2 regions of the Cedecea neteri genome follow, and region 2 is predicted to be linked to the other one. Evidence: predicted binding sites of a transcription regulator. Region 2 holds the regulator's gene; the other holds the start of a gene.
What was found. Region 2 encodes Fur, which represses iron uptake genes when iron is present. Its sites were predicted from a motif close to ATAATAATGAGAACNACTATCAA; they were not measured.
Positions count from the first base shown of each region.

Region 1: exbB (tol-pal system-associated acyl-CoA thioesterase) is a predicted target of Fur. The motif match lies at 5,276-5,298, and genes of this name have one in related genera.

Region 1 covers NZ_CP009459.1:426,745-434,827, forward strand. The annotation lists gene LH86_RS02005 (MurR/RpiR family transcriptional regulator) at 1-556, shown strand, start outside; gene mgrA (L-glyceraldehyde 3-phosphate reductase) at 636-1,676, shown strand; gene LH86_RS02015 (TIGR00645 family protein) at 1,710-2,207, opposite strand; gene LH86_RS02020 (ESA_00282 family adhesion-associated protein) at 2,285-2,788, opposite strand; gene LH86_RS02025 (hypothetical protein) at 2,882-3,283, shown strand; gene LH86_RS02030 (hypothetical protein) at 3,288-3,671, shown strand; gene exbD (TonB system transport protein ExbD) at 4,046-4,471, opposite strand; gene exbB (tol-pal system-associated acyl-CoA thioesterase) at 4,478-5,212, opposite strand; gene metC (cystathionine beta-lyase) at 5,469-6,656, shown strand; gene yghB (DedA family general envelope maintenance protein YghB) at 6,833-7,492, shown strand; gene LH86_RS02055 (AraC family transcriptional regulator) at 7,553-8,083, opposite strand, start outside.
Region 2 covers NZ_CP009459.1:2,298,570-2,306,652, forward strand. The annotation lists gene nagE (N-acetylglucosamine-specific PTS transporter subunit IIBC) at 1-1,370, shown strand, start outside; gene glnS (glutamine--tRNA ligase) at 1,549-3,216, shown strand; gene chiP (chitoporin ChiP) at 3,682-5,088, shown strand; gene chiQ (ChiQ/YbfN family lipoprotein) at 5,135-5,461, shown strand; gene fur (ferric iron uptake transcriptional regulator) at 5,556-6,002, opposite strand; gene fldA (flavodoxin FldA) at 6,282-6,812, opposite strand; gene ybfE (LexA regulated protein) at 6,992-7,270, opposite strand; gene ybfF (esterase) at 7,412-8,083, opposite strand, start outside.

The sequences.
Region 1 (8,083 bases), 1.9 Mb from region 2:
CAGCGAGGCCGTGCCGGAAACGCCGCTGGATATTTTGCAGGAGTTTGCCCGCTCCAATGCTCAGGCCCTGCAGCAGCTGGCCGCCCGTACCGAACCGGAAATGCTGCAGCGTGCCGTGGAATTGCTTGCCGAAGCCGACACGATCTACGTTGTCGGCCTGCGTCGCTCCTTTAGCGTGGCGGCCTATCTGACCTACGCCCTGAGCCACCTGGATTGCCGCGCCGTGCTGCTGGACGGGCTTGGCGGGATGCTGCGTGAGCAGGTCAACCGGGTGAAAGCGAAAGATATTGTGGTGTCGATAAGCTTCTCCCCGTACGCCGAAGAGACGCTGATGGTGAGTGAAATTGCCGCCCAGGCGGGCGCTCGCCAGATAGTGATCACGGACAGCCAAATTAGCCCGTTTGCAACGTTTAGCGATCTCTGTTTTGTGGTGAAAGAGGCGCAGGTAGACGCTTTTCGTTCGCAGTCCGCCACGCTTTGTTTGGTGCAGTCGCTAATGGTGGCACTGGCGTATTACCAGGGTACGCCGCACAGCGCGCTCTCGCCGGAGGCCTGATTTTCGGATTGCCGAATGTCTCCGCAGGGTTAAGATGGAAACAATGTTTCAAAAATAACTCTTACCCTAAGGAGACATCATGCCCTACGAAGCCAGCCCGTCGCGTTATCAATCCATGCAGTATCGCTTCTGCGGTCAGAGTGGCCTGCAGCTGCCCGCGCTTTCTCTTGGCCTGTGGCACAGTTTTGGCGGCGTGAGCCCGCTGGAATCCCAGCGCGATCTGCTGCGCACCGCGTTCGATCTTGGCATTACGCATTTCGATCTGGCGAATAACTACGGGCCACCTCCGGGCTCGGCGGAAGAAAACTTTGGCCGCCTGCTGAAGCAGGATTTTAGCGGCTACCGAGACGAGCTGATTATCGCCACCAAAGCGGGGTATGACATGTGGCCAGGCCCTTATGGCTCCGGCGGCTCACGTAAGTACCTGCTGGCGAGTCTGGATCAGAGCCTGAAGCGCATGGGGCTGGAATACGTCGATATTTTCTATTCCCATCGCGTCGATGAGAGAACGCCGATGGAAGAAACGGCCAGCGCCCTGGCTCACACAGTGCAAAGCGGCAAAGCGCTTTATGTCGGGATCTCCTCTTACTCCTCCGAAAGAACACAGAAAATGGCCGATCTGCTGCGAGAATGGAAAATTCCGCTGCTTATTCACCAACCCTCCTACAACCTGTTAAACCGCTGGGTCGATAAAAGCGGGCTGCTGGACACGCTGCAGCACAACGGCAGCGGCTGCATCGCCTTTACCCCGCTCGCCCAGGGCCTGCTGACCGGCAAATACCTGAACGGCATCCCGGAAGGTTCAAGGATGCAGGTGGAAGGCAAAAAAATTCGCGGGCTGAATGAAAAGATGCTGACCGAGGCGAATCTCAGCAGCCTGCGCTTGCTCAACGAAATGGCGCAACAGCGCGGCCAGACAATGGCGCAGATGGCGCTGAGCTGGCTGCTGAAAGATGAACGCGTCACCTCCGTGCTGATTGGTGCCAGCCGGGCAGAACAGCTCAAAGAGAATGTGAAAGCGCTGGATAATTTGCACTTTACGGCAGAAGAGCTGGAGAGAATTGACCGCCACGTCGCCGATGGCGAGCTAAATCTGTGGCAGGCATCGTCCGACAAATAAAAGCAAAAGCCCCTGTAAACAGGGGCTTAGTTTTTAATACTTCCCGCTGCGGGAAAGCTTGTCGAGATACCCCATCACAAACGCCGACAGCACAAACGTCAGGTGGATGATCACATACCACATCAGCTTGTTGTCCGGCACGTTTTTAGCGTCCATAAAAATACGCAGCAGATGGATAGAAGAGATGGCCACGATGGATGCGGCGACTTTATTCTTCAGCGAGCCGGAGTCCATTTTCCCCAGCCAGCTTAGTTTCTCTTTGCCTTCGTAAATATCCAGCGTCGAGACAAAGTTCTCATAGCCGGAAAACATCACCATAACCAACAGGCCGCCGACCAGCGCCATATCCACCAGCGAGAGCAGCGTCAGAATTAAGTCAGCTTCCGCAATCGAGAAGATATTCGGGAGAACGTGAATGATCTCCTGGAAAAACTTCACCGTCAGCGCAAGCAGGGCCAGAGATAACCCGAAGTAAACCGGAGCCAGAAGCCAGCGCGAGGCGTACATCGCATTCTCAATAAAACGTTCCATAATGTCCTGTCTGGAAATATCAAAAGGGCGTCATTATAGCGAATTCCGGTGTTTAAGAGTGACCTGCATTGCAGGCCTTAAACACTTTTCAGGTCGATCTCAGGGCGCTGGTACTGCGGCCATACCAGCGCTACCAGCTCAGGGTAAGCGTCGCGGCTAAACTCGTTAAAACACTGACGCAGGTTCAGTACTTCAATATCCGACAATGGCACCTGCTCGCCCTCGGCACAGCGTTTTTTAATGTTGTCATAATATTTATATACCGCCGAATTTAAATCACTGCAGCGACGCTGGGCGCTAAATAAAACCGGCTGAGAAGTCAGTTCATCGATACGCATTTTTTTAATAGTCGCGTGAGTGAAGTCAATATACTCACTGTTAATACGCCAATAATAGCTGGGCGTAATTTTAGACATCAACATGCCAAAATAATCTTCCCGTTCTTCACTGGTGGTGAAGGGTTGTATTTCACCCGAGGCACGATTTTTTTTATTATTTGAGGCACTAAATTCTTTGCGCATAACCAGCACGGCGCATAACAAAATCAAAATTGTGACAATAGAATAAAATATGCTGTGCATAAGAAACTCCTGTTTTTTTTATTTTAGAATTGAGGCATCATATCGCGAATCTCTGAACCTGAATATTGAACCGATTTCAAAGGATCACATTCGATGCTGCCTGAACACTTCTTACCACGGCGCTATCCCGTTGTTGCACCGCCAACGCTCCCTGCAGAAGCTGAAAATAGTACCACGCCGGAAGTCGTTCAGGATAAGATTTTAACGCTGGAAAAAAACATCCTGAGCGGCGGTCATTATGCCGGGCAGGCCAAAAACCGCCTGCTTGAGGAAACCGATCGTCATATTAAAGAGCGGTTGCTGTGTGCGGTTAGGATAGAGGCGTTACACGCCCTGATTGGCGAACTGGTTGAAAAAGAACTTATTAGTGCCGCCGATTTGCAGATGCTTATCGAAGACAAAACCGCCTGGGTGAGTAGCAAGGAACAGGAAATTTGGGTTAATCAAATGACTCAAGAAAAGCCCTGGCCGTTATGCTATTCAATTGAGGAGTAGTGCTATGGCAGAACCTATAAAAAAACAGCCAGTGTTAATTAGCGCTGATGAAAATAAAGACCATGAATTTACGTTAAGTAAAAATATAGCAATTCTGGTTCGCCTTAAGAACGAAAACATCACCCGTAATACGCAGGAAGTTACGGATATTACTTCGGCGCTTATCGACCTGAAGTGGATGAACCGCCGTGAAATCTTCCCGTGGCGCGCTAAAGAAGAGGTGTATGGGGCGGTGCTGGAAGAGATCCTCAGCCATCATCCGAAGCTTAAAGAGCAGATTCTTAAGCGACTGGAAGGGCATTATCAGCGCCTGAAAGAGCAGGAAGCGCAGACGCTGTCGATGACCCGTGGTCTTGCAGAGAAGACCTGGAAGAGTTCTACGCTGTGATCTAATCCCTACAGCAGTACAAATGCTCTTTGCTGTGCTGGATGAATGCTCCGTTCACCCGTCGATCTGTTTCCCCTCACCCCGGCCCTCTCCCCAAAGGGGCGAGGGAGTAAACAGGTGCGGGGACGGCCCTCTCCCCAAAGGGGCGGGGGGGAAACAGGTGCGGTGACGCTCCTCTCCCCAAGGGGGCGAGGGAGGATACAGGTGCGGGGAACATGGTTTATTCCCTCTCCCCAAAGGGGCGAGGGAGGATACAGGTGCGGGGAACATGGTTTATTCCCTCTCCCCAAAGGGGCGAGGGGGGAAACAGGTACGGGGAACATGGTTTATTCCCTCTCCCTCTGGGAGAGGGTTAGGGTGAGGGTCACTACCGCTTACTTCGCTTTAGTGACTTCCTGGCCGACCAGGCCAATCTTCAGATACCCTGCCTGGTGCAGCGTATCCATCACGTCCATCAGCGTTTCGTAGTCCACCGTTTTGTCCGCGCGGAAGAAAATGGTGGTGTCTTTTTTCCCTTCGGTCGCGGCAATCAGCGCGTTGACCATCGACTCTTTGGTTACCGGGTCATTACCGATAAACATCGAATGATCGGCTTTCACCGACAGGTAAACCGGCTTCTCAGGGCGTGGCTGTGGTTCACTGCTGGAGGCCGGAAGGTTAACCTTCACGTCCACCGTTGCCAGCGGCGCCGCCACCATGAAGATGATCAGCAGCACCAACATCACGTCGATAAACGGCGTAACGTTGATTTCGTGCATTTCACCATTGTCATCGAGGTTTTCGTTCAGACGCATTGCCATGGGGCATTAACCTACTCGCAGTTGCTGGGTATTACGCACCGGACGCGGCTGAGCGGTACCATCCAGGTCCAGATCGCGGCTTTGCAGCAGCAGAACCTGAGCGGCAACGTCGCTGAGGGTCGCTTTGTAGCTGCCGATCATACGCGCGAAGATGTTATAGATAACGACCGCCGGGATAGCGGCGACCAGGCCGATTGCCGTCGCCAGCAACGCCTCTGCGATGCCCGGGGCAACTACCGCCAGGTTAGTGGTCTGGGACTGGGCAATACCGATGAAGCTGTTCATGATGCCCCAAACGGTCCCGAACAGGCCGACGAACGGTGAAATCGCACCAATGGTGGCCAGGAAACCGTTCCCGCGTCCCATGTGACGCCCAACGGCAGCCACGCGGCGCTCAAGGCGGAAACCGGTACGATCTTTAATGCCTTCGTTATCTTCCACGCCGGCTGAAAGTTCCAGTTCGTTCTGGGCTTCGTTGATTAACAGCGTGATCAGGCTTTTGCTGTCAAACGCTTCGGCCGCGCTGCTCGCTTCATTCAGGGAGCGCACGTTAGCCAGCTGCTGCTGCTCTCGCTTGAGGCGACGTTTCTGGGTGATCAGCTCCACGCTCTTACTGAAAAAGATGGCCCAGGTGACAACAGAGGCCAGAATCAGGCCAATCATCACGATCTTCACTACGATGTCAGCATGTTGATACATGCCCCAAACGGACAGATCCGTCTGCATCAGATTACTCGTCACGTCTTACGCTCCAGCGAGAAATAAAAGTCAAAACTGAGACTAATATATCAAAAAACTATCGAATTGATAGTCGTTCTCATTAGTATTTACAGAGTGCCGGAAATTGTTGAAGCATTCCTTGCGCTTACGCAGGAAAAGCGCCCGCCTGGCGAAATGATGACTTTTTTCGCCAACCTGAAAAAACGCCATGATGCCCTTTGCGCATTTTGTGTTAATTTACGTCCAGACATCCAGATGGTTAGACGGGGAAGCGGAAATGGCGGAAAAACACATCGAAACGGCGCTGGTCAACGCCGGTCGCAGCAAGAAGTTTACTCAGGGCTCGGTTAACAGCGTGATTCAGCGCGCCTCCTCCCTCGTCTTTGAAAGCGTTGAGGCCAAAAAGCAGGCCACCGCCAACCGCGCTAAGGGCGAACTGTTCTATGGCCGCCGCGGCACGCTGACCCATTTCTCGTTGCAGGAAGCGATGTGCGAACTGGAAGGCGGCGCAGGCTGTGCCCTCTTCCCCTGCGGTGCCGCTGCGGTGGCTAATACGATTCTGGCCTTTGTCGAACAGGGCGATCACGTTCTGGTTACCGGAACGGCCTATGAGCCAACGCAGGATTTCTGCACCAAAATTCTCTCAAAGCTCGGGGTCAGCACCAGCTGGTTCGCGCCGGAGATTGGTGCTGATATTGCCGACCTGGTTCAGCCGAACACCAAAGTCGTTTTTCTGGAATCCCCCGGTTCCATTACGATGGAAGTCCACGATATTCCGGCGATTGTCACGGCAGTAAGGCGCGTTGCTCCTGACGCTATCATCATGATCGACAATACCTGGGCGGCTGGCGTGCTGTTTAAAGCGCTGGAGTTCGGCATCGATATCTCCATTCAGGCGGGAACCAAATATCTAATTGGCCATTCGGATGCGATGGTCGGCACCGCGGTGTCCAATGCCCGATGTTGGGATCAGCTACGTGAAAACGCCTATCTGATGGGGCAAATGCTGGATGCAGACACCGCGTATATGACCAGCCGCGGCATTCGCACGCTGGGTGTTCGCCTGCGCCAGCATCATGAAAGCAGCTTAAAAGTCGCCGAGTGGCTGGCACAGCATCCGCAGGTTGAGCGCGTGAATCATCCGGCACTGCCCGGCAGCAAAGGGCATGAATATTGGAAACGTGACTTTACGGGCAGCAGCGGGCTGTTCTCATTTGTGCTGAAAAAGCGGCTGAGTGATGAAGAGTATGAACAGTACCTCAATCATTTCGAGTATTTCAGCATGGCCTATTCCTGGGGTGGCTATGAATCGCTTATTCTCGCTAATCAGCCTGAAGAGCTGGCGGAAATCCGCCCGGCTGGCGGCGTCGACTTTAGCGGCACCCTGGTTCGCCTTCACATTGGGCTGGAAAACGTGGACGATCTGATTGCGGATCTGGAAACGGGTTTCCAGCGTATTGCCTAAAAATTCCGTTTATCGGTAACCGTGGACCGTTTTTTTGCCATCATCGGCGTTTTGTTGAGCCTGGGATCAAGGTGTCGCGAAGATTTTAGCAGTACAATGTGTAGAAATTAAGGTGAGCCTAAGTTGCGGGTGCAATACTCAGGGCGAACTCAATAAGCGGTTCCACAGGAATACCTATGGCTGTTATACAAAATATTGTCGAGGCGCTTTGGCATCATGATTTTGCCGCGCTTGCCGACCCCCATGTGATTGGCATTGTCTATTGCGTCATGTTTGCGACGCTGTTCCTGGAAAATGGGCTGCTTCCCGCTTCCTTTTTGCCGGGTGACAGCCTGTTGCTGCTTGCAGGCGCGCTTATCGCCAAAGGCGTGATGGGCTTTGTGCCGACGCTGGTGATTTTAACCATCGCAGCCAGTCTGGGCTGCTGGCTTAGCTATTTACAAGGGCGCTGGCTCGGCAATACCCGCACGGTGAAGGGCTGGCTTAAACAGCTGCCAACCCAGTACCACCAGCGCGCCACGCAAATGTTTGATCGCCACGGTTTACTGGCCCTGCTCGCGGGCCGCTTCCTGGCCTTTGTTCGTACTCTGCTGCCTACCATGGCGGGGATTTCCGGCCTCAGCAATCGCCGTTTCCAGTTCTTTAACTGGCTAAGCGGCCTGCTGTGGGTGGGCGTTGTGATTAGCCTTGGCTACGCGCTCAGCATGATCCCCTTTGTTAAGCGCCATGAAGATCAGGTGATGACCTTCCTGATGATTTTGCCGGTTGCTCTGCTGATTGTGGGCCTGGTCGGCACGGTGTTTGTGGTACTGAAAAAAAAGGTTAGCGCCGCGTAATCCCGCTTAATAAAGAAAGAGCGGATAAGCCCGACTTATTCGCTCTCCGTTTTTGCCTCATCAAATCACGCGCATCCGCGCCATATCTTCCCCCGGCGTCACGCCAAAATAGCGTTTAAACTCCCGACTAAACTGAGATGCGCTCTCGTAGCCCACGCGGATAGCCGCCGCGCTTGCCTTCATACCGTCATGCAGCATTAACATTCTTGCCTTATGCAGGCGGTAAGTTTTCAAGTATTGCAGCGGCGAAGTGCTGGTCACCGACTTAAAATTATGATGGAAAGCCGAAACGCTCATGTTGGCCTCGGCTGCCAGCTGGTCCACCGACAAGTTTTCGGTGTACTGATTTTCAATCCGACGCAGCACCCGACTGATCAAGCTAAAATGGGTCTGACGGCTGACCAGCGCCAGTAGCGCCCCGCCGCTTGGCCCCGTCAAAACGTGATAAAGGATCTCGCGGATAATCTGCTTGCCCAGGACTCGGGCATCAAGAGGACGATCCAATACGTCCAGCAACCGCTCCGCTGCGCAAAGAATTTCTTCCGACAGTTCGGCAGAATTTATCCCGTCGGTACAGGACTGCGGACGGAA
Region 2 (8,083 bases):
TGTTCTGGTTTGACGTGGCAGGGATTAACGACATCCCTAACTTCCTGGGTGGCGCTCAGTCCATCGAAGCAGGTAAAGCGGTTGTGGGTATCACCGGTCGCTACCAGGCGGGCTTCTTCCCGATCATGATGTTCGGTCTGCCGGGTGCAGCGCTGGCCATCTATCACTGTGCACGTCCTGAAAACAAAGCAAAAGTTGCCGGTATCATGATGGCCGCTGCTTTCGCTGCGTTCTTCACCGGGATCACCGAACCGCTGGAGTTCTCCTTCATGTTCGTTGCACCGGTACTGTACGTGATTCACGCAGTGCTGACCGGTATCTCCGTATTTATCGCGGCAAGCATGCACTGGATTGCGGGCTTCGGCTTCTCTGCGGGTCTGGTGGATATGGTGCTTTCTTCCCGTAACCCGCTGGCAACCCACTGGTGGATGCTGATCCCTCAGGGTCTGGTGTTCTTCGTTCTCTACTACGTGGTGTTCCGTTTCACCATCACCAAATTCAACCTGCTGACGCCAGGTCGTGAACTGGCTGTAGCCGGCGACGAAGCTGATGGTCAGGACGTGAATGTGAGTGGTGACGCGAACCAGGACGTTTCTGGTCTGGCTCGTCAGTACATCTCTGCGGTAGGCGGCTCTGCAAACCTGACCGGTATTGATGCCTGTATCACTCGTCTGCGTCTGAGCGTGAAAGACTCTTCCGTTGTTAACGAAGCGCTGGCTAAGCGTCTGGGTGCGACGGGCGTTATTCGCCTGAACAAAACCAGCGTGCAAATCATCGTTGGCTTTGCTGCAGAAAAAATTGCTAACGCAATGAAAACAGCTGGCAGCGTAGAAGCAGCGGCGCCTGTTGCTGCGGCGGCACCGGCTCCTGCGGCTAAACCACAGGCTGTTCCAAACGCGACCAGCACAACCGTTGCTGCTCTGGTTTCTCCAGTAACTGGCGACGTAGTTGAGTTGGATCAGGTGCCTGATGAAGCTTTCGCCAGCAAAGCCGTCGGTGATGGCGTAGCCGTTAAGCCAACGGACAAAACCGTGGTTTCTCCTGCAGCCGGGACTATCGTGAAAATCTTCAACACCAACCACGCATTCTGCCTTGAAACAGAAAAAGGCGCAGAGATTGTGGTTCACATGGGCATCGACACGGTTGCTCTGGGTGGTAAAGGCTTCACGCGTCTGGTGGAAGAAGGGGCCGAAGTGGTTGCCGGCCAGCCGATTCTGGAAATGGATCTTGATTTCCTGAACGCTAATGCGCGCTCCATGATTAGCCCGGTAGTTTGCAGCAACATCGACGACTTCAGCGGTCTGGTTATCCAGGCGAAAGGTCAGGTGGTTGCAGGTCAAACGCCACTGTATGAGATTAAAGGCAAGTAATCGCTCCTGAGTAAGCATTTGTGCCTTAAGCGGCTGACGTAAATCGTCAGCCGCTTTTTTATTGCTTGTCGCTAAGCAAATATGGATAACCCTAATTTATGCAACTAAAGGTTGTTTCCCGAGGCTGCTTATTAGATCATACGCCGTTAACTAAGGTACACGCTTTGAGGAACCCGCGATGAGTGAGGCTGAAGCCCGCCCAACTAACTTTATTCGTCAGATCATTGATGAAGACCTGGCGAACGGTAAGCACACCAGTATTTGCACCCGTTTTCCGCCTGAGCCAAATGGCTATCTGCACATTGGCCACGCCAAGTCTATTTGCCTGAACTTTGGCATCGCCCTGGATTACCAGGGGCAATGCAACCTGCGCTTCGATGACACAAACCCGGTAAAAGAAGACATCGAATACGTAGAGTCCATCAAGCACGACGTTGAATGGCTGGGCTTCCACTGGTCTGGCAACGTGCGTTATTCGTCTGATTATTTTGACCAGCTGTTTAATTATGCCGTTGAGCTGATCAATAAAGGGCTGGCGTATGTTGATGAGCTGAGCCCGGAACAAATTCGTGAATATCGTGGCTCGCTGACTGCGCCAGGTAAAAACAGCCCGTTCCGCGATCGTAGCGTTGAGGAAAACCTCGCGCTGTTCGAGAAAATGCGCAACGGTGAGTTTGCCGAAGGTACCGCCTGCCTGCGTGCCAAAATCGATATGGCCTCGCCGTTTATCGTTATGCGTGATCCGGTGCTGTATCGCATTAAATTTGCCGATCACCACCAGACCGGTAACAAGTGGTGCATCTACCCGATGTACGACTTCACCCACTGTATTTCTGATGCACTGGAAGGCATTACACACTCGCTGTGTACCCTGGAGTTCCAGGACAACCGCCGCCTGTATGATTGGGTGCTGGATAATATCACCATCCCTGCCCATCCGCGCCAGTACGAGTTTTCTCGCCTGAACCTCGAGTACGCCATCATGTCCAAGCGTAAGCTGAACCTGCTGGTGACCGAGAAGATTGTAGAAGGCTGGGACGACCCGCGTATGCCGACTATTTCCGGCCTGCGCCGCCGCGGCTATACCGCAGCATCCATTCGCGAGTTCTGTAAGCGCATTGGCGTCACCAAGCAGGACAATACCGTTGAAATGGCTTCTCTGGAATCCTGCATCCGTGACGATCTTAACGAGAATGCGCCGCGAGCAATGGCTGTATTGGATCCGGTAAAAGTTATTATCACTAACTACCCTGAAGGTGAAGAAGAGACGGTCACCATGCCGAATCATCCTAACAAACCTGAAATGGGGAGCCGTGAAGTACCATTCAGCCGCGAGATCTATATCGATCGCGCTGACTTCCGCGAAGAAGCAAACAAGCAATACAAGCGCCTGGTGCTGGGTAAAGAAGTTCGCCTGCGTAATGCCTATGTGATCAAAGCCGAACGCGTAGAAAAAGACGCAGAAGGTAATATCACCGAACTTTACTGCACCTACGATCCGGAAACCCTGAGCAAGGATCCGGCAGACGGTCGCAAGGTGAAGGGGGTTATTCATTGGGTGAGTGCGGCACACGCGCTGCCGGTTGAAATTCGTCTGTACGATCGCTTGTTTAGCGTCGCGAATCCAGGGGCTGCGGAAGATTTCCTGTCTACCATCAATGCGGATTCCCTGGTTATTCGCCAGGGCTTCGCTGAGCCTAGCCTGCAGAACGCGGAAAAAAGTAAGGCATATCAGTTCGAGCGTGAAGGTTACTTCTGCCTGGACAGCCGCTATGCGACGGCGGAAAAACTGGTGTTTAACCGCACCGTTGGCCTGCGTGATACCTGGGCTAAAATCGGCGAATAATAGCCGTTTATTGCCTGATGAAAACGCCGCTAAATGCGGCGTTTTTTCTTTTTACTTACCGACCATTAACGTTGTGTACACATTCGCGATGCGAATTAATTCTCATTTGCATTTTTCGTGAATACCTCCTCGAACGACATGATCTTTTCCCCGTAATCTCCTGATGCTTATAATGAAAGCGCTCTCAAAGAAATTTTATTCTTAAAATCAATCGTAATCAGGGTTAATAATCTGCTGCGCAATTTTGTTACAAATGCACATAGATTATGTGCTCTCTGTCATACTCCAGGAAATCTCTGATACAAAGTCATTGATAATTCGCGTCGCGAAAAATAGTCTATGAGCAGCAGTAATGCGGGTGTGTTAGGCAAAAACCGCTTTTAGCCGTCAGGCAATTTTACTTTTTTTCGTCATTGGCGCTTTTCACGTCAGACGATGATTTTTACGTCAAAGAGGAATTTAACTATGCGTACGTTTAGTGGCAAACGTAGTGCGCTTGCTCTTGCTATTGCAAGCGTTACCGCTCTTTCAGGCTTTGTAGTGGCTCCGCAGGCTAGCGCCGCGGGCTTTGTTGATGACTCTACGCTAACCGGTGGCATCTATTACTGGCAGCGTGAACGTGACCGTAAAGATGTGTCCGACGGTAAGTACAAAACTAACCTGTCGCACTCAACCTGGAACGCCAACCTCGACTTCCAGTCTGGCTATGCGGCCGATATGTTTGGTTTCGATATTGCCGCCTTCACCGCCATCGAAATGGCCGAAGACAGCGCCAGCGGCCACCCGAACGAAATCGCATTCTCCTCTAAAAATAAAACCTACGACGAAGACTACTCCGGCGATAAAGGTGGCATTAGCCTTTATAAAGCGGCGGCTAAATTCAAATACGGCCCGGTTTGGGCTCGCGCAGGTTACATTCAGCCAACCGGCCAAACGCTGTTAGCACCACACTGGAGCTTCATGCCTGGTACTTATCAGGGGGCTGAAGCGGGTGCCGCATTCGATTACGGCGACGCCGGTGCGCTGAGCTTCTCCTACATGTGGACTAACGAGTACAAGGCGCCATGGCACCTTGAAACCGACAAGTTCTACCAGAACGATAAAAAGACCAAAGTTGATTACCTGCACTCCATCGGCGCGAAGTATGACTTCAAAAACGATCTGATTCTGGAAGCAGCATTCGGTCAGGCTCAGGGCTTTGTTGATCAGTACTTTGCTAAAGCCAGCTACAAATTCGACGTTGCAGGCAGCCCGCTGAGCACCAGCTACCAGTTCTACGGTACCCGTGACAAAGCCGCGAACAACACCATCAATGATATCTACGATGGCACCGCATGGCTCCAGGCGCTGACATTTGGCTATAAAATTGGCCAGGTCGACCTGCGTCTGGAAGGGACCATGGTGAAGGCAGAAGGCCAGCAGGGTTACTTCCTGCAGCGTATGACGCCAACCTACGCGTCTTCCAACGGTCGTCTGGATGTGTGGTGGGATAACCGCTCTGACTTCAACGCCAACGGTGAAAAAGCCGTGTTCTTCGGTGCAATGTATGACCTGAGCAACTGGAACCTGCCGGGTTGGGCAGTCGGTGCTTCTTACGTTTATGCGTGGGATGCAAAACCATCTACATGGGCGCTTGATGCTTCCGGTAATCGTCAGGATCTCGCTTCCAACAAGATCAAAGAGTCTTCTTACAGCCTCGACGCCATGTATACCGTGCAGGAAGGCCGTGCGAAAGGCACGCTGTTCAAACTGCACTTCACTCAGTACGACAACCACTCCGACATCCCAAGCTGGGGCGGTGGTTACGGCAACATGTTCCAGGATGAGCGTGACGTGAAGTTCATCGTGATTGCTCCGTTCACCATCTTCTGATGTGAAACCGGGCGCGTAAGCGCCCGTTTTTTATAAGGAATCGAACATGAAAAAGATTTTACTGGTTACCGCCGCTGTTTTCACGCTGTCTGCCTGTGTTCAGCCTCCGGCTCCTCCGGAAGATTCGCGCCTGAAACAAGCCTATAGCGCCTGTATTAACACGGCGGAAGGCAACCCGGATAAAATTGAAGCCTGCCAGAGCGTGCTGAACGTACTGCGTCAGGAAAAACAGCACAAAGCGTTTGTTGAGAAAGAGACGGTGAACGTGCTGGATTACCAGAAATGCATCCAGGCAAGAAAGACGGGCAATGATGAAGCCGTGAAGGTGCGCTGCGATAAGATTTGGCAGGAGATTCGCGCCAATAACAGCTGATAGCCTTTTTCAGTCAATAAAAAAACCGGCAAGGGAAACCTGCCGGTTTTTGCTTTTAAACGCCACCGAAGCAGCGTTCATTAATGCGGATTACTTATTTAGGATCGTGGGCGGTGTCGTCTTCGCGGCAGTCGCCTTCAGCACAGTGTCCGTAAAGATAGAGGCTGTGGTTAGTCAGGCGGATACCGTGGCGTGTGGCGATTTCACGCTGGCGTGATTCAATAGAATCATCGCTGAACTCGATCACTTTCCCGCAGTCGAGGCAGATCAGGTGATCGTGGTGATGCTGTTGGGTCAGTTCAAAAACGGATTTGCCGCCTTCAAAATTATGACGGGTCACGATCCCTGCATCATCAAACTGGTTCAGCACGCGATAGACGGTCGCCAGGCCAATTTCTTCGCCCATGTCGATCAGACGTTTATATAAGTCTTCCGCGCTGACGTGATGATTTACCGGCTCTTGCAGCACTTCGAGGATTTTTAATCGCGGAAGCGTGACTTTCAAGCCGGCCTTCTTTAATGCGGTATTGTTGTCAGTCATGCGGAAAGTGTCCTGTTGCTTAACGATTCGCTCAAACTGCAGTGAGCGTAAAGAGTAATGCGTCTCATTATAGAACTGCTACTTCTAAATGGGAACCGCAAGTATGGTGCAAAATAAGGCTGAAAAATCGTGGCGGCGTCGCCATTTACAGTAATTATCAGCCAAGCTATCAGGAAGACATTGTACAGGGATGTACGAGAAAGTTACAAACTTGTAGCAATTATTTTCATTGCTACAAGCTATCAAGATGGCGCAAATATCGCATTTGCGCCACGGAAATCAGGCGTTAATGATATCGGCCAGATTCAGTTCTTCAGAAACCTGTTTAACCCACTTCTCAACGCGCTCAGCGGTCAGCTCCGGCTGGCGATCTTCATCGATGGCAAGGCCGACAAAGTTGTCGTCATCCGCCAGGCCTTTGGAGGCTTCAAAGTGGTAGCCAGCGGTTGGCCAGTGGCCGACAATCGCCGCGCCGCGTGGTTCGATGATGTCGCGAATGGTCCCCAGCGCATCACAGAAGTATTCCGCGTAGTCTTCCTGGTCGCCGCAGCCGAACAGCGCAACCAGTTTGCCGTTGAAATCGACTTCTTCAAGAGTAGGGAAGAAGTCATCCCAGTCGCACTGGGCTTCACCGTAGTACCAGGTCGGGATGCCGAGCAACAGAATGTCGAAACCTTCGAGATCTTCTTTGCTGCTTTTAGCAATGTCATGCACCTCAGCAACGTCTTTACCGAGCTGTTTTTGAATCATTTTCGCGATATTTTCGGTGTTACCGGTGTCGCTGCCGAAAAAAATGCCTACGATTGCCATGAGTAAAATAACCTCTTGAAACTTAATAGTATGCTGGCCGTTCAATGCCCACGTATAGGGCAATCATAGCAGAACAGCCCCAGCAGCGGAAACAGCTATCACGCCCGGGTGCACAGTCTGCAACATGGTTTTGCTCACCCTTTTGAGATTTCAGATAACCCGTAGGGCGGCTGAAGGTGTTACCCGAGATTTTTAAGCTGCTCGAGCAACATCTCTTCGATCAGTTCGCTACGGCTGATGTTACGGGCGTCAGCCAGCTGGTTGAGGGCATCGACCGCCTCGTTGTTCAGTTTTAGCTCAACTCGCTTCAAACCACGCACTTTATCGCGCTTCAGCTGATTGCGCTTATTGATACGCAATTGCTCATCGCGCGAGAGCGGATTAGTTTTCGGCCGCCCGGGGCGACGCTCGTCCGCGAACAGATCTAATGTAGTACGGTCCGTTTGTTCTTTTGCCATGATTAGAATACTGACAGGAAATTCTGGCTGCAGGGGCAGGGTGCCGGTGCAATTAAGCGCGCCATCATACATCAGCGCGCCATTCCCGCCAACGCGTTAGCGACTTCAACTGCCCGGTCGGTCTGTTTTTAATCAGTTTTTCTACTCTGCGTCGATAAATCGGTGGATCGCCCGTAAAACGGCATCCGGTTTTTCCGCATGAACCCAATGACCCGCTCCAGCGATGACGTGAGCACGGGCCTGCGGGAACTGACTTAACAGCGCCTCGCGGTGGCTTTCATCAACGTAAGGAGAATTCCCGCCGCGAATAAATAGCGCAGGATGTGGCCAGGCCGGGACAGGCTGCCAGCCAACGATATTTTCGTATTGCTGCCAAAGCACCGGCACGTTGAATTTCCACTCGCCGTCAGCAAAGGATTTCAGCAGAAACTGAATGACGCCTTCCTCAGCTATGTGGTCGCGCATGATTTGCGCCGCCTGCTGGCGAGTTTTTACGCCCGCTTCGGTGACCGCGCGAATAGCCGCGAAAATTTCGTCGTGGCGGCGAACCTGATAATTAACCGGCGCAATATCTATCATCACCAGCTTATCAATACGTTGAGGGGCGATTGCGGTAAGCGCCATCACCACTTTGCCGCCCATAGAATGGCCAATAAACGTCGCTTTCTCGATGCCGTATTCGTCCAGCGTGTCCAGAACGTCCCCGGCCATTGCGGCATAGCTCATATCATCGCTGCGCGGCGACAGCCCGTGATTGCGCAGATCGATCTGCAGCAACGCATGATCTTTACCCAGATCCCGCGCCAGAACGCC